One region of the Synergistes jonesii genome, then DNA from elsewhere that is predicted to be linked to it. Evidence: riboswitches for the same ligand, from Rfam matches in the RefSeq annotation. Region 1 holds a riboswitch; each other region holds the start of a gene.
What was found. A riboswitch is a leader RNA that binds a small molecule or an ion and turns the genes downstream of it on or off. The one in region 1 is predicted to bind cobalamin.

Region 1 (4,063 bases):
CCGGCGTATAGGTGTAGATCTTGGAGTCCGGCGCAAAAGCGTCCGACGTCATGTCGAAGCGGCCTACCGTCGCGTCGTCATAGCCTGCCGCGTAGAGATATTTCCCGCCGGCCTCCATGTGGTGTACGTTTTTCACGGGCGACGTCGCTTCCTTGAGAGGAGCCGACCAGTCCGTCGTCGTAGGGTCGTAGAACCAGACGGTGTCGTTGGCCGTTGCGGGGTACTGGCTTATCGCGATGCGCGATTTCCATTCCGCGTTGTTGAACGAGAAGACTCCCGAGCCGGCGGAGCCGCCGAGGTTCGTTACGACGTCCTTCGTCGGCGCCTCGCTGTCCTTGATTATGCCGAATCTGTCGGTGTTCCAGTTGGTCGACGCCGTGTAGAGGATGCCCGCCATAGCCGGCGATACCGCCAGCGCCATGCACAGCGCCAGAACCAATGCCAAAAGCCCGCGTTTCTTAAACATTTAAAACCCCTCCTGTGTTTTTTATTTCAAAGCGGCCGCGCCGCCCTAAAATTCCCACGTTAAGGTCGCGTAAAATGTACGTCCCTGAAGCGGATACCACATGGTCCTTTCCGGTCCGTTTTTGACCGAGTACATCTTCAATTCCGGCCCTTCGTCGAATATGTCGTCGACGCCGAGCGTCAGCTTCAGCCTTTCCCTTATGCGCCAGTGCAGCCCCACGCCGACGGTGAAGAGGTCGTCCATCTTGATCGAACCCGCCGTGTCGTAGTAGTTCTCTCCGATATAGCGCAGCTCGGCGAAGGCCGTCGCGGCGTCGTCCTTCAGGAACTTTCTTGAAAGGCGCAGGTAGCCCTCCCACTCCGGCCTGTTCGGCAGAGGCTGTTCCTCGCGGTAGTCCTCGGTGGCGTTCTTGGCGTCGGTCCACGTCGCCGAGAGCTTCACGTCCCATTTGTCCCACGCGGCGCGCCCCTCGAACTCTATGCCGTTAACGCGGGCCTTGCCTATGTTTATGTACTGCCCGTAGCGCGGGCTCGTCATGACGAATTCGATGAGGTCGTTCGAACGGCGTCCGAAGTAGGTCAGCGAAGCGGAGGCGTCGGCGCCCGCGAGCTTTCCCTTCCAAGATACGCCGAGGTCCCACTGGCTGCCGTCCTCCCAGCCGAGATTTTCGTTCGGTCTGACGAAGGCGCCGTCGCCGTAGAGCTCGTAGAGGTTGGGGGCCCTGTTGTAGCTGCCGCCCGAGGCCCTGATCGTCCAGCCGCGCGGCAGCTCCTTGGAGAGGGCCGCGCCGAAGGAAAATTCGCCGTCGCCGCCCCACATGTTCCAGCGTACGATGGGCGTGAAGGTCAGAGTGCCGTCTTTGCTGAGGCTTATAGTGTCCTGCAGCTGCACGTCGGCCGCCTCTCTGCGGAAATCGGAAGTCCCGCCGAAGGTCGTGACGATGTCTCCCTCCGCCCTCAGCTTTTCTTTTGAATAATCTGCTAAGAATTCGACGAGGTGGTTTTCTCCGAGCCGCCACGCGCCGTCTATCGCAAATCCATACCTGTCCGTCGCGTACTCGTTGTGCTGCTCGCCCCAGCCTCCAAGGACGTTCTCCTCGTCGTCGTACTTTTTATTCTGATGCAGATATTCGGCCTTTATCCCCCAGTCGACGGCGCCGCTTTTGAAACGGCGCGAGATCGAGAAGTCGGTCTGTTTCGTGTCGAGCTGCGCGCCCTGTGGGCTGTCGTCCCTGTCCGCGCCGGGCGCGGCGTACGGAAGGTCGCGGTCGCTGCGCTTCCAGCCGAAGCGCGCCGACCAGTCGTCGTTTTTCCATTTGAGCAGGACGTCGGAATTTTTATAGCCGTTGTTCTGGCGCTTCGCCCTGTAATCATCCTCCGGCGTGTAGGGGGTATTGTTGTCGTTCGTGTATTCGAAGTCGCCGTCCGAGCGCTCGTAATTCGCCCCGATAAAGAAAGAGCCGCCGCCGAGCGGCATAGCGTAGGAGAGGCTCGTATTGAATTTGCCGTAGGAGCCCGCGCCCAGTGAGAGGGCTCCGCCGGCCTTGTCGGGCGTCTTCGTTATGATGTTTATCACGCCGCCCATCGACGCTCCGGCGAAGCGCGCCGGGACATAGCCGCGATAGATTTCTATCCTCTCGACGTTCGCCGTGGGAATCGCCGAGAGGTCTACTGCAGATTCCCCGCCTAAATTCATCAGGACCCCGTCGACGAAGACGGAGACCTCGGCGGCGGTGCTGCCGCGCACCGACGCGACAGTGTAGGCGCCGCGCCCCTTGCTCTCGACGACGTGAAGGCCGGGAACTTCTTTCAACAGCTCCGGCAGGTTTTTGTGCTCGCCCTCCATCTCTTCGGGCCTGACCACGGAGACAGTGCCGGGGGATAAGAGAGATGCGTCTTCTTCCGCCGCCGCCGTCACCTCTTCCTCCGGCAGCTGAATCTCTTCAGCCGCGCCCTCGCCGGCGTAAGGCGGAGCCGTGCAGATAAGCGATAAGGCGATGAAAAATGAAATGACGCGCGCTTTGTGTCGCAAGAGAACGACCTCCGTGAATAAATATACGCGGGAGGATTTCGCATCGTCTCCCGCGTATCGTTCTCACGGTCAGCCGCTGCCCCGCACCTCCTGCGCGCTAAAGCCAAGTTCTCCGCAGCAGGTTTTCCGACTTACGTTCATCCTAATCGCGCGCCTTCTCGCTGTATGCAATGGCATTATGCGCTTTCGTCCCGATCACGGCGGCAGGGGCCGTTCCGGCTTTTGACCGGATTCCCATACTCCGCAGAAAATATTCAACTTTTACAGTATAAAAAATATCATTGCCCCCGTTATTTGTCAAATGGCGCGACGCCGCTGATGCAAGCCGGGGGAAGGAGCGGGACGTTTATGAAATGGAAGCGCTCCGCCGGCTGACGAAGCCGGCGGAGCGCTTAAGGAGAGACGGCTCTATCCAAGAAGGCGGGATACTGCGCTATCCCGCCAAGATAGCTTGTTCTACCGCGGCCTTCCGCGCAGGAATTGTGCTTCGGCCGCCGTTGTGCCGCAAAAATAAAAAATAATAAAACCTTATAAGCTTTTCCTCGGCCGCGGCGCGCCGGTTGTGCGGACCGACGCGCGCCGCCTTGGATTTGACAGTGTGTGTGGTTTTTCAGTCCGTTATGTTTCGCGTGCGTTTGTGAAGAGCAGCCTTTCCATTGACGCCGTCAGCGCTTTGGCCGCAGACGTCGGAGTAATTGCCCCCTCGATCACTCTCCTTTCTATCTCTTCCCTGCATTTTGTGAGCTCCGCGCAGCGGGCTATCCTGTTTTGAAGATATTCGCCGGCCATCGCGCGGACCCATTCGATTGTTTGTTCTTTGCGCCGCTTTATGAAGATTCCCGACTTCGTGACGTTCTCACGGAAATCTTCTATTACGCTCCACATCTCCGGTATACCTTCGCCGGTGATCGACGAACAGGTGTATGCCTTCGTCTTCCAGCCTTCGGTAGGCTGGCGCAGATAGTGGAGTATCTGCTCGTAATCGGCGCGCGCCATCAGGGCCTTCATTTTGTTGTCGCCGTCGGCTTTGTTGACGAGTATGCTGTCAGCCAGCTCGATTATTCCCTTTTTTATGCCCTGAAGCTCGTCGCCGGCGCCTGTGATGACGATGACGAGAAAGTAATCGACCATCTGGCGCACCATCGTTTCGCTTTGCCCGACCCCCACCGTTTCCACAAGTATCGTGTCGTAGCCGGCAGCTTCGCAGAGCAGCATCGTTTCGCGGCTTTTTCTCGTGACGCCGCCCAGCGAACCGCCGGAGGGAGAGGGTCTGATAAAAGCGTTTTTCTGCCGCGCAAGGTTCTCCATGCGCGTCTTGTCTCCGAGTATGCTGCCCCTTGTAAGCGAGCTCGAAGGGTCTACCGCGAGCACAGCGACTTTGTGCCCGTTTTTCGTCAGATACGTCCCGAACGCTTCAATGAAAGTGCTTTTCCCTGCGCCCGGTACGCCCGTCACCCCTACGCGCATCGCCCCGCCGCTGTAGGGCAGTATCCTCTGGATGATTTCCTGTCCCAATTCAAAGTGCTTCGGCGCGTTGCTCTCGATTACCGTGATCGCGCGCGAAAG
Region 2 (4,063 bases), on a different contig from region 1:
GTCACTGGGCTCGACTATTGGGGCTTGAAATGGGATTATTGTAAGGAACAGTGCGAGAAAAACGCCGCTATCGAAGGAGTCGGCGAGCGGATAAAGTTTATCCGTGGAGACGCGGCCGAACTGCCCTTCAAGGACGGAGAATTCGACGCGGCGGTCAGCAACTTCGTATTCCACGAGGTTGGAAGCCAGCCTGATAAAAAGCTGCTCGTAAAAGAGGCGCTGCGCGTCGTCAAGCCGGGCGGCGGCTTTGTCTTCCACGACCTCTTTTACCGCGCCGGCACATACGGGAGCACGTCGGCGCTGGAGGCGTATCTGCTGGAGCTGGGCGCCGCCGACATCCGTATGAAAAAGACGGCCGGCGAAATCGACATGCCGGAATACCTGCGCGGCAAAATTTTCCTTGCGACCGGCGGCATGATCTACGGGACGAAGTGACCGGCGAAAGGCGGTGGTATAAAACGGCGCAATGCCGCGAAGCGGATGCCGGCCGGGCGGAAGAGCGTGCCCGCAAAGGATATATAAAAAGGGTATCAATTCCAATGCGCAGGTTTGGAATACGGCGTGTCTCCTACGGTAAAAGGATCGCTGAACCGGGCGTCAGATAAGGCTTTCTGCTTTATTCTGATGTATTTGAAGCTATGTTCCTTGCAGAAATCCATAAGCGTTTTTGCTTGGGCGTTTATCGGCAGAACGACCCGTATTCTCAGAGACGGGGATATTTCCCTTGCGGTTTCAAGAGCGGGGCGCAGGTCGTTATCTCCGGAGAGAAGATAGATCGATTCATACGTCTGCATGGCTGCGGCCTTGACTATGTTGACGGCGATATTGACGTCGGTCATTTTTTCTTCGTGAGATGTAAATTTCTTCTTACAGAATTCTTCGCGCCCGCTGCGGCAGGGCTTGTTGCATTTGACCATGCTGGTACGGTCTTTTTTAAGGAATTTTCCTAAAACGACCTTGCAGCCGACGCTTTCATTCATGAGGACATAAACCTGGTGCCTCTTCTTGCGGTCGGGGTTCCAATCCGTATAGGCCGTGAAGTAGTAAACGTCGGCAAGTTCTTCATTTGGAAGGAGGATGAGTTTTGAAAAACGCCACAGATCGAGCCATTTATATTTGCGAAAGTCTTTTCTTGTGTCAAGCGAATGATAAAGGTTGAAGCCGTCGATGAAAAAGGCCGCTTTTCTCAAAGGAAATCACTCCTAAAAAAAGACCCCGCGTCCGCACTCCAATTCGAAGCCGAGACCGACCGGGGGGCTGTGGGCTATTCGCCACAGGGCTTATTGTATGGATAAATATATCATGGATACTGGTATAAAACAATATTTTTAGTGTTTATTCATAATTTTCAGTAAATAAAGACTGACATAGACTGACATCGCAAAAAGAGTTCCTCAGAATTAAAGAAGGTACGCTGCCAAAATGGTGTTAAAAGACGTCGCTCTGTGTTCCAATGTGCTCGAAGAATATTATCCTGTTTCGATTTTGTAAACCAGAATCCAGCCGGGGGCGATATGACATCCCCCCTTCCTCGCTTCGATATCGCGACGCCTTTTCCGGGCGGACTTCGACTCTTTGTTGAATTGGCTGGAGATCGAACGTCAAAAGCGCGCGTAACGGCGGTCGACGGAAAGACGATACACGGCGTCGGCGAATAAGTAGAAACAGAGCGATGGAAACCCGTTTGGTTTTTCCCGTCAAAAAAATGATTTGACAAAGCCGTCGGCAGGTGGTAGTTTAGCATTGATGTGTAATATAGCATCTTAATAAAGACATATCCGCGGAGTTAGGGAATCCGGTGAGAAGCCGGAACGGCCCCTGCCACCGTAATCGGCAAGCGGAGAGCGCGTACGTCGCCTCCGCAGACCGAGCCGCATTCAGCCACTGTCGAAAGATGGGAAGGCGCGGCCCGGGGAACCGAGAGTCGGGAAACCTGCCGCGCGATATACGGGCTTCAAGCGCGCAGAGGGCGCAGACAGCGGCTGACCGGCGAATAAAGACTGTGTAATTCTACGCGGGAGACGGCGTTTGCACCTCTCCCGCGTAATTTTTATATGTTCGGAGGTCGTCGCTTTGCAGAAGAAAATGTATCTCGTACTTTTGCTCCTTTTATCGTTCGCCCCGCTAACGGCGCCGCCGCCCCGCATATGCGCCGCGGAGGAGCCGGTGCGGCTGCCAGAGGAGCGGGTCACGGCGGACTCCGAAGAAGAGGACAAGCTGCTCCTCTCGCCCGGCACCGTCTCCGTCATCAAGCCCCAGGAGATGAAGGGGGAGCAGAAAAACCTTCCCGAACTTCTCAAGCAGGTCCCGGGGCTGCACGTGATAGAGCTCAAGGGGCGCGGCGCCTATACTACCGTCTCCGTGCGCGGCAGCACGCCGTCGCAGGTGGCCGTATACGTCGACGGCGTACTGATGAACCTGGGCAGCGAGGCGGCCGTCGACCTCTCCACGATCCCCGTGGAAAACGTCGAGCGTATCGAAGTCTACCGCGGCTACATCCCGGCGCGCTTCGGCGGCGCGTCGATGGGCGGCGTAATCAACATCATAACGAAAAAGCCCGACGACAGGGGCGGCGGCACGCTGCTTGCAGGCGGCGGCTCCTACGGCCGCTTTCTCGCAAACGCCGCCTACAGCACGAAATTGGGGGACGGCGCGCTCTTCGTCGGCGTAACGCGCGACCAGGCGAGGGGAGACTTCACATACCTCAACACCCGTAACGAATACGACCAGAACGACGACTACGAGGTCAAACGCAAAAACAACTCCTACCAGAACAGCGACGCGCTCGTCAAATGGCAGAACGAAAACTGGACCATAGAAGGTGCGTGGAAGCGCAACGACCGCGACCTGCCTCTGCCGGTGATGGGCATAGAGAGCGACAGATACTGGGAGCCGACCGCCGTGCAGGTCACAGACCAGTGGAACTTTGCGGCGACGCACCGCCGCAAGATAGGAGAGCTCGACCTCGGCGTCCGCCTCGAATACCTGCGTCAGGAGAAAAAATACGACGACCCTAAAGACGGCGACAACCAGTTCGGACTGCCCGGCTCGTCGTATAAACACAACAGATACGAGACTGACCGCTACGGCGTCGCGATAGACGGCTCCCTGCCGGCGGGGGACAGCCACCTCTTGGAATTCCTCTGGAACTGGTACGACGAAACGCTCCGCACCAAGGGCGACGTCATAAACTACTTCGCCGGAATTGAAAAACATACGCGCTACGCCTGGAACGGGCAGGTACAGGACACGATAAGCATAGGCGCCAAAGATAAATTCTGGCTCACGCCGATAATACGCTGGAACCACGCCGACGGCCGCACCGAATTTTCCGGCGGGGCGGCGCTCAACTACAAATTCGACGAACATTGGAGCGCGAAAGTTACATACGGCGGCTACAACCGCGCGCCCAACATGTACGAACTCTACGGCGACGGCGCCTTCGTCATACCTAATCCGCGGCTCGACTGGGAGGAGGGGACGCAGTGGGACGCCGGCGTCACCTGGAAGGGAGACCTGTTCAAAGGCAGAAGCGAAGTCACCCTCACATATTTTGGCAGCCATGTGGACAACCTGATAGAATACTTCGTCGTCAATCCGCGCTACGCACGCTATGAGAACGTGGGCAAAGCGCACATCAAGGGCCTTGAGCTGGAAGGCTCGATAAAATGGGACGACTGGGAAGTCTACGGCTCCGCCACCTGGATGGACGCGGTGAACAAAACTCCCGGAGCCTACGACGGCATGAGGATCCCCAACCGCCCCGAATACGAGGGCTTCCTGCGCGTCGCACGCAACAACCTGCTGAAAAACAAGCGGCTCTCGGCCTTCGCCGAGGCGCGCTACATCGGCAACAACTTCTATGACCGCAACCAGGAGGTCAAACAAGACGACCTGCTCACCTTCGGCGTAGGCCTGTGCTACAGCATAAAAGACGACCTCAAACTCGTCGTCGGCGTGGACGACATATTCGACAAGGGGCCGGACGTCCTCTTCCTCGCCGAGGGCTACGGGCCGGACCGTACAATGTGGTACCCGCTGCAGGGGCGCACCTTCTACGCGT
Region 3 (4,063 bases), on a different contig from region 1:
TATCAGCTCAACATCGTCGTCGCCCTTGCCGTAGCCATGGAAGACCTTCTTCTTATATATATCGCCGCAGAAGCTGTAAGGCATCTCATGAAGGAGCTCCCCGTAACGCTCGGCCGACGTCAGCACGCCGCCGTTTGCCGCGGTCGCGGCTATAGAGCGCGCGTCCATCAGAGCTACGGACGATATCTGCCCCTCCCCCGGCTTGGAGCCTTCGCGGTTCGGGAAATTCCTCGTCGTGTGGCGGATGGAAAAGCCGCGGTTCGCCGGCGTGTCCCCTGCGCCGAAGCAGGGACCGCAGAAAGCGGTCTTCACTACCGCGCCGGCCTCGATAAGGTCGGCTATCGAGCCGTTGTTGGTAAGCGCCAGCATGGCCGGCTGGCTTCCGGGATAGATGCTCAGCGCGAACTCGCCGCTGCCCGTGCTGCGCCCTTTCATGATCTGAGCCGCCGCGACGACATTGTCGAAGGTGCCGCCGGAGCAGCCGGCTATTATCCCCTGGTCCACGTGAATCTTTCCGTTCTCGTCTATCTTTTCCGTGAGGCCGAGGTCAAGCTCCGGATTCTCCAGCTTACGGCGCGCGTCTTCCTCTACCTTTTTCAATATCTCATGCGGATTCGCGCTGAGCTCGTCTATCGTGTAGACGCAGCTCGGATGGAAGGGAAGCGCTACCATCGGCTTGATCTTGTCGAGCTCCACCACAATAGCCGCGTCATACCACGCTGCGTCGTCGGGATCGAGCCTCTTATAGGCGTCCGGACGGCCGTGTATGTTGAAATACTCCTCTACCTTTTCATCCGTGCGCCACACGGAACTCCAGCAGGCCGTCTCCGTCGTCATCACGTCGACGCCGCAGCGGAAATCGACGGGAAGCTTTGAAACACCCGGGCCGACGAACTCCATGACCTTGTTCTTCACAAAACCGTTTTTGAAAACCGCGCCTATTATCGCCAGCGCCACATCCTGAGGTCCGACGCCCGGTTTCGGCGCGCCTGTAAGATAAACCGCGGCGACGTCGGCGCGCGGCAAATCATAGGTGCGCCCCACAAGCTGCTTTACAAGCTCCGGGCCGCCTTCCCCTACGCCCATCGTTCCAAGCGCGCCGTAGCGGGTATGGCTGTCAGAGCCGAGAATCATCCTGCCGCAGCCCGACATCATCTCTCTGACATATGAATGGATGACGGCAAGATGCGCCGGCACGAATTCCCCACCGAACTTTTTCGCGGCGGAGAGCCCGAAAAGATGATCGTCCTCGTTGATCGTCCCTCCGACTGCGCATAGCGAATTATGACAGTTCGTCATGACGTACGGCACGGGAAATTTTTTCATGCCGCTTGCAAGCGCCGTCTGTATTATGCCGACGTAGGTGATATCGTGCGACGCAAGGCTGTCGAAACGAAGCCTGTAATCATCCTCTGTGCCGGAGGCGTTGTGTTCCGCGATGATCTTGGCCGCTATCGTTCCGCGCGCGGCGCTCTTCTTATCGAAGGACGGCTTCTCCGGCAGCTCAAGCCCCGCGGCGCGAAGCTCTTCGCTGAGCTGCGGAACGCTCTTCTTATCGGCGTCCTCCACCAGAACCGCTCCCTTTAAAAGCCAGGCGCCTTTCCCGAACAATTTAATCAAATCATTCATCCTCCCTCATATTTTCAGCATTAGTCATGCTATCCGCATGACGCCTAACCAACGTTTTAAACGACGCACACTGAGATGAATCTTTTTCCCGCCTCCCTGCTTCATTAAATGTACTAAAGTAAATATAACATCTTAACATTTATTAGTAAAATCATTTTATTGTCAAGATATAATACGCCATCTGCCGCAGGGGCTGGGAATAAAAAAGCCGCCTGCATAAACCAAGATTCCGCGCAGACAGCAACAACGTTCACCGCACATTCTAAGACGATGATACACGAAACATAATCCGCCCGCGCAGATCTATTCCCCCGGCAGCGCGAACAGGTCTCCTGGCTCCCATTCATCCTACTATCGCATCTTCCCAGAGGCCGTCCAGTGATATCGCGATTTCGTCGTGGCTACAGTGGCGGGGCCGCTTTGGTTTTTAACCAAATTCCCTTGCTTTCGCGCCGCTTGTTCTATTAAATCGAATATATCCTCTTATTTTATAAATGTCAAGCTTTTTATTAAAATTCGAGCAAAATTTCTTTTTTTGATAACAAGAGGATTACAGTATGATAAATTATTGTTTCATTCTGAAAATTATATATTTTTATATAAAACATTAGCATAAAACGTCAACTGGCCGCAAATGATAAGAAAAAGCACGCTTAGGCTGTGAAAAGGGAAAATAAAAAGCGCCGAAGCCACTCTTTCGCTGACACCGGCGTTTCGACGTTTTTACACGCCCTTGGGAACGTTTCTCAGTACAGGAGGCTAAGTCCAGGGTACTATCTTGCCCGGATTGAGTATGTTGTTTGGATCGAACGCGAGCTTCACCCGGCGGATCAGCTCGACCTGCGCCGCGTCAAGGAACTGCGGCGCGTACATAAGACGCTTGAGGCCGACTCCGTGCTCGCCAGTCAGAGTGCCTCCCAGCCTTTTGACCATGTCGTACATATCTCGGCGTGCCTTCTCGATGATCTCGCGCCAGTTTTTATTTTCCTCTTCAACGTAGAGAGTTACGTGCATGTTCCCGTCTCCGACATGACCGTAAGCGGCATACTTTACGCTGTCGGCACGGCTGATTTTCTCCAGCCCTTCCATAAAAACGGCGATCTCGCTCGCCGGTATCACTATATCTTCGTTTGCGATCTGTGTCGGAGCATACGACCACACAGCCTCGGCGGCGCTTTTGCGCCCCTTCCACAGCTTATCCCTCGTCGTCCTATTGTCGGCGACAAAGACTTCCAGGGCTCCTTCTTCCATGCAGATATCGCCTATTTTCTCTATCTCGTCAGCTAAAGATTCACGGTCGTTGCCTTCGAACTGCAAAATAAGGTGGGCCTCCGCTTCGTGAGAAAATGGAAATTTCGTCCTGAGGTATTGTTCCGTCAGCATCATGGAGCACTTGTCCATAAATTCAATGGAACATGGAATCGTCTTCCCCTTCGTTATCACGGCAGGCACTGCGTCGATAGCCCTTTTCACGCTATCGAAGGGAACAAGCAGGTCCGCTGCGAATGAATAACTCGGCAGCAGGCGTAGTATTATTTTAGTGATGATCCCAAGAGTACCTTCCGAGCCTGTCATGAGATGGACGAAGTCATAGCCGGTAACGTCTTTGCGTCTTTTGCCGCCGAACCAGGAAATAGAGCCGTCGGGCAGCACCACTTCCATGCCTAAGACGTGGTTGCCGGTAGCGCCGTATTTCACAACCTTGTTGCCGCCAGCGTTTTCCGCGACATTGCCGCCGATAAAGGAAGCGTCTCCGCTGCACGGGTCGCCAGCATACATCAGGTTGGCGGCGGCTGCCGTCTTGTTTATCTCTGCGGTGACGACGCCGGGTTCGACGGTCATCGTGAGGTTCGCCGCGTCTAATTCGAGTATTCTGTTCATCCGTTCCAGCGAGAGTTCTATTCCACGATACGCCGGGACGGCGCCGCCTGAAAGTCCTGTGCCGGCGCCGCGTGGCGTCACGGGGATGCGGTGTCGGTTCGCATATTTCATCAGTGCCGATATTTGCTCGGCGTTCTCGGCGAAACAGACGACTTCCGCTTCGTAATTTTTGTCCCACAAATGCACGGCGACTTCGTCTTTGGAATATGCCGCCACCTTTTCTTTATCTACTGAGACACCGGAGCCGCCAAATACGGAGATCAGGTCTTCGATCGTCTTTTCAGTGACCTGGGAATAAGAAAAATTCGCTTTCATCGCTGTCCCATCTCCTCCGTTATGCGCTTCGTAAGGCGCGGTAAAATATCTGCCGCATCGCCGCAGAGAGCTATGTCCGCAACCCGGAATATCGGGGCGTCTGGATCCTTGTTTATGGCTACGATCTTCTGCGCCGTCTGCATACCGGCAAGGTGCTGAACGGCGCCGGAGATGCCCGCGGCCAGGTAGAATTTGGGCGAGACTATCTTGCCCGAGAGTCCGACCTGGTGCGGATAGC
Region 4 (4,063 bases), on a different contig from region 1:
CCGAGTTCGACATCGAAACCTTCGCCGACGACGTGCTGCCCGCGGTGGACGCCGGAGCGACGTACATCGGCGGCTGCTGCGGCTCCAACCCGGCCTACATCAAGCGCCTCGCCGAAAAGGTCAGGGCGAAGCTGGAAGCCGAAGGCTAAAAAATAAAATTTCGCACAGGTACGACGCGCCGCGGTCAAAAACGCGGCGCGCCCTTTTTGCCTGAATAAAACTCCCGGCTAAGCTGGGAGATCCTTTTTTGTCGTCAGACAGGCGCGAAAATTTTTCCGGTGTCCGTGCCTGATAAGTTTTTTAATCGTCCGCCTCCGTGGCGGCGATATTTTTCTCCTCTTCCGGCGCGGCGCACTATAAAATAGTGTATATAAGAGTATAAATATATACTGTAACAGATTATAATGTTAAAATATACTTGAACATTCGCTTGAATGTTAATATAATAATTGAAGTATAGGGTTTTTAAAATAAATATTTCAATTATAGTTTTTTGGGCTTAGAACAGAAGCGGAACGGACAGGGGGCTTGGGCATGTACACCGCGAATGAAGCACAGCTGAAGGCGTTTAAGAAGGAGCACGCTTATCTGAAGACAAAGCTCGACCTTGGGAAGGAGATACTTTGGTTAACAAGATCTGAATGCATCAAGGCGGGGCCGAGCGTCGAGGAAACGCTCGCTATAGTGAAGGACGCGATGACAGCGCACGGGAAGAAAGAGTACGAGATGCCGGCAAAGATAGGAATACATCCCTTCGAGGACGTATTTTTCCATGCGATGCCGGCCTACGTCCCCGGCAAAACGGCCTGCGGTATGAAATGGATAGAGTGCTTCCCACGCAACCCGCGAGAATATGAGCTGCCGCAGACTACGGGGCTGCAGATAATGAACGACGTGATGACGGGCGTGCCGGTCGCCGTTATGGACTGTACGTGGCTGACCGCGATGAGGACCCCGGCCGTCACGGCGCTCGCGGCCGCCGCGCTGCATCCGGATGCAAAGACCTTCGGCATGTTCGGCTGCGGCGTGCAGGGTGTCGGGCACGTCCGCTTCGTCGCGAAGACGCTGAAGAAGCTTGAGCGCATATATATCTACGACAAATATCCGGAGTGCATGGACCGGCTGATGGCGCAGGTGCGCGGCGAGGTCGGCGTGCCGATAGTCAAGGCGAAGAGCGTTGAGGAGGCCGTCAAGAGCTGTGAGGTGCTGAGCTCTGCGACGTTCATCGTGCGCAAGCCGATGGCTATCGCGAAAAAGGAATGGGTACGGAAGGGGCAGACGATTCTGCCGTGCGACCTCAACACTTTCTGGGAACCGTCGATCGCGCTTGAGGCGGACAAGTATATCGTCGACAGCTCCGACGAGCACGAGCTCTTCAATGAAATGGGCTACTTCCCCGACGGGCTGCCGAAAATTTTCTGCGAGACGGGCGAGATGCTTGCCGGACTGAAGGAGGGGCGCGCGAAGCGCGGCGAATTGATAGTCTGCAGCAACATAGGAATTTCCACGAACGACATAGCAATGGGTCAAGCGATTCTTTCGCGCGCCCTCGAAATGGGAATCGGCACGAAGATGAAGCTGTAGCGCGGGTGTCTTTTAAGGGCCGGATTTTTTTGAGCGGCGCGTCCGGCATGGGTGGGTCGGCCCAGTTGTCGTGTACGCCTATTTGTTATCAGGCGGCCGCGCGCCGCCTGATATCTGTTTGCCTGAATAAAACTCCAGGCTAAGCCGGGAGTTCCTTTTGCGCGGCGCTGGCCGAAAAATACTTGAGAAAACCGCTGAAAGCCGCTGAATTATATGTTATGTCGGCGGCATTCTGCTATAATTACGGAAACAATAAAATATTGTCTCTCAGGGGAAGGGAAACCGGTGCGTATTTTCTATGCCGGTGCGGCCCCGCCACTGTAGCTCGGACGAAAGCGAAAGGATGCCACTGGATTTTTCCGGGAAGGCTCGCGATTAGGATGAAGGGAAGCCAGGAAACCTGCCTGTGAGAGCTCAAGGGGGGATCCGTTTGCGCGGGCGAACGTCTTCACAGCAGGCTCGGAGTTTATGGGCCTGCTGCCGGCAGACACGGTAAGGACACGGGGGATCGCTTCCGGGTCTTTTTTTATGGGCTCCGGAACTTTTTCCGGATAGGTTTTGAAAGGACGGTAAAGAATCGTGAAATCATTTGTAATAGCGCTCGTAACGTTTACACTCGTAATGTCAGGCGTCGCCTACGCCGGCGCGCCGAAGGACAAGCCGGACAAAAAGGGCGTCCTGATCGTCGCCTTCGGCACCTCGATGCCGGATGCGAGAAAGGCGATCGACAACCTCGTCAATTCCGCTAAGGCGGCCTTCCCGGGGACGGAGGTGCGCCTCGCCTATACGTCGAACATCATCCGTAATAAGATAGCCAAGGAGCAGAAGGTCAATATCCCGACGCCGACGTCGGCCCTCGCTCAGATGAACGACGAAGGTTTCACCCACGTATACGTGATGCCGACGCATATCATACCCGGGGAAGAGTACGACGACATTTCGGGCGTGGTTAACGGCTTCGCGGCGATAAAGGGAAAGTACGAATTCAGGGAGCTGAAGCTCGCGCGCCCCTATCTCTCGTCAGCCGACGACTGCGACGCGATGGCCGATATCCTTGTAAAGCGCTTCGCGAAGGATCTCGCGAACGCCGGGACGGAGATCGTCCTTATGGGGCACGGCACGCCGCATCACGCGGCAAACGCCATGTACAGCCAGCTTCAGCTCTCGCTCGATAAGAAGGCCCCCGGGCGCTTCACGCTCGGCACAGTAGAAGCGGCGCCGATGATCGAAGACGTCGTCGCGCGCCTCAAACACAACACAGCCGTAAAGTCGCTCGTTATTTCGCCTCTCATGATCGTTGCGGGCGATCACGCTAACAACGACCTCGCCGGCAGGGATGACCCCGAGTCATGGTACAACCAGCTGAAGGGTGCCGGCTACAAGGATATCAAGGCACACTTGGTCGGGCTCGGGGAGGATGAAGGGATAGCGAAGCTCTTCGTAGCAAAGATAAAGGATATGATGAAATAAAAATGACCGACGCCGAAGAGCTTTCGAGGCACAGGGGAAAACTCAGCGGCAAGCGCCTGCGGTTGGCGGCGCTGCTCTGCCTGCTGCTCTTTATCTCCGCGCTTTGGAGGCTCGGCGCGGGCGAATGGGACATACCGGCCGCCCGCGTCGCGGCGCTGTTGAATCCCTTTTTGGACGAAAGCATGGGCGCGTCGCCGGAGGCTCTTGTCGTAAGGAGCATCCGGCTGCCCCGCTTTTTTGCCGCCGTCGGCTGCGGCGGGCTTCTCGCCGCGTCCGGAGCGGTGCTCCAGGGGTTGCTTACTAACGCGCTCGCAGAGCCCTATACGCTCGGGATTGCGGCGGGTGCGGCGTTCGGAGGCGCGCTCGGCTTTTTTCTCGACTCGTATGCGGTGGTGCCGATGGCTTTTTTAGGCGCGATGTCCTCGCTGTGGCTCGTCAGCCTCATAGCCGCGCGCAGCGGAGGAGGCGCGTCCAGCATCGTTCTCGCCGGCGTCGTCATGAACGCGATACTCTCCGCCGGCGTGACGTTCCTCAAGGCGATCGCGGACGACCGCCTCGGAGCGATAGTCCTCTGGCTGATGGGCAGCCTTTCGGGGGCGTCGCCGTCGGCGGCCGTCATAGTCTGGTGCTCGTCTCTTATATTGTTCGTCCCCGCCTTTGTCTGCGCGCGCCAGATCGACGCCTGCTCGCTCTCCGAGGGGCAGGGCGAACTGCTCGGCGTCGAGGAGAAGAAGCTGCGCGCGCTGCTGCTTGCCGTTTCATCGCTCGCCACCGCCGCGGTAGTCAGCTTTTTCGGGATAATCGGCTTCGTCGGGCTCGTCGTGCCGCATCTTACGCGCTCCTTTATCGGGCCTTCGACGCGGCCGCTGCTCGTCTTCTGCTTCCTCGGCGGCGGGCTGCTGCTCGTGCTCGCGGACGGAGCCGCGCAGGCGATGGGCGAGCTTCCGGTCGGCGTCATCACCGCGCTGATAGGCGGCCCCTTCTTCTGCTGGATATTGATTCGCGGAAA

Region 2: linked by a shared signal. The riboswitch ahead of EH55_RS06985 (TonB-dependent receptor plug domain-containing protein) and the one ahead of EH55_RS10265 (TonB-dependent receptor plug domain-containing protein) in region 1 are both predicted to bind cobalamin.
Region 3: linked by a shared signal. The riboswitch ahead of EH55_RS07295 (hydratase) and the one ahead of EH55_RS10265 (TonB-dependent receptor plug domain-containing protein) in region 1 are both predicted to bind cobalamin.
Region 4: linked by a shared signal. The riboswitch ahead of EH55_RS12365 (sirohydrochlorin cobaltochelatase) and the one ahead of EH55_RS10265 (TonB-dependent receptor plug domain-containing protein) in region 1 are both predicted to bind cobalamin.

The regions. Positions count from the first base shown of each region.
Region 1 covers NZ_JMKI01000038.1:42,818-46,880, reverse strand. Annotated here, with positions in the region: gene EH55_RS10270 (Synerg-CTERM sorting domain-containing protein) at 1-466, opposite strand, end outside; gene EH55_RS10265 (TonB-dependent receptor plug domain-containing protein) at 512-2,497, opposite strand; cobalamin riboswitch at 2,597-2,781, opposite strand; gene meaB (methylmalonyl Co-A mutase-associated GTPase MeaB) at 3,116-4,063, opposite strand, start outside.
Region 2 covers NZ_JMKI01000031.1:135,304-139,366, forward strand. Annotated here, with positions in the region: gene EH55_RS06975 (class I SAM-dependent methyltransferase) at 1-435, shown strand, start outside; gene EH55_RS06980 (NYN domain-containing protein) at 531-1,190, opposite strand; cobalamin riboswitch at 1,714-1,955, shown strand; gene EH55_RS06985 (TonB-dependent receptor plug domain-containing protein) at 2,074-4,063, shown strand, end outside.
Region 3 covers NZ_JMKI01000031.1:202,443-206,505, reverse strand. Annotated here, with positions in the region: gene EH55_RS07295 (hydratase) at 1-1,620, opposite strand, end outside; cobalamin riboswitch at 1,935-2,095, opposite strand; gene EH55_RS07290 (FAD-binding oxidoreductase) at 2,389-3,825, opposite strand; gene EH55_RS07285 (electron transfer flavoprotein subunit alpha/FixB family protein) at 3,822-4,063, opposite strand, start outside.
Region 4 covers NZ_JMKI01000054.1:3,623-7,685, forward strand. Annotated here, with positions in the region: gene EH55_RS12355 (homocysteine S-methyltransferase family protein) at 1-149, shown strand, start outside; gene EH55_RS12360 (ornithine cyclodeaminase family protein) at 535-1,584, shown strand; cobalamin riboswitch at 1,793-2,006, shown strand; gene EH55_RS12365 (sirohydrochlorin cobaltochelatase) at 2,164-3,054, shown strand; gene EH55_RS12370 (FecCD family ABC transporter permease) at 3,057-4,063, shown strand, end outside.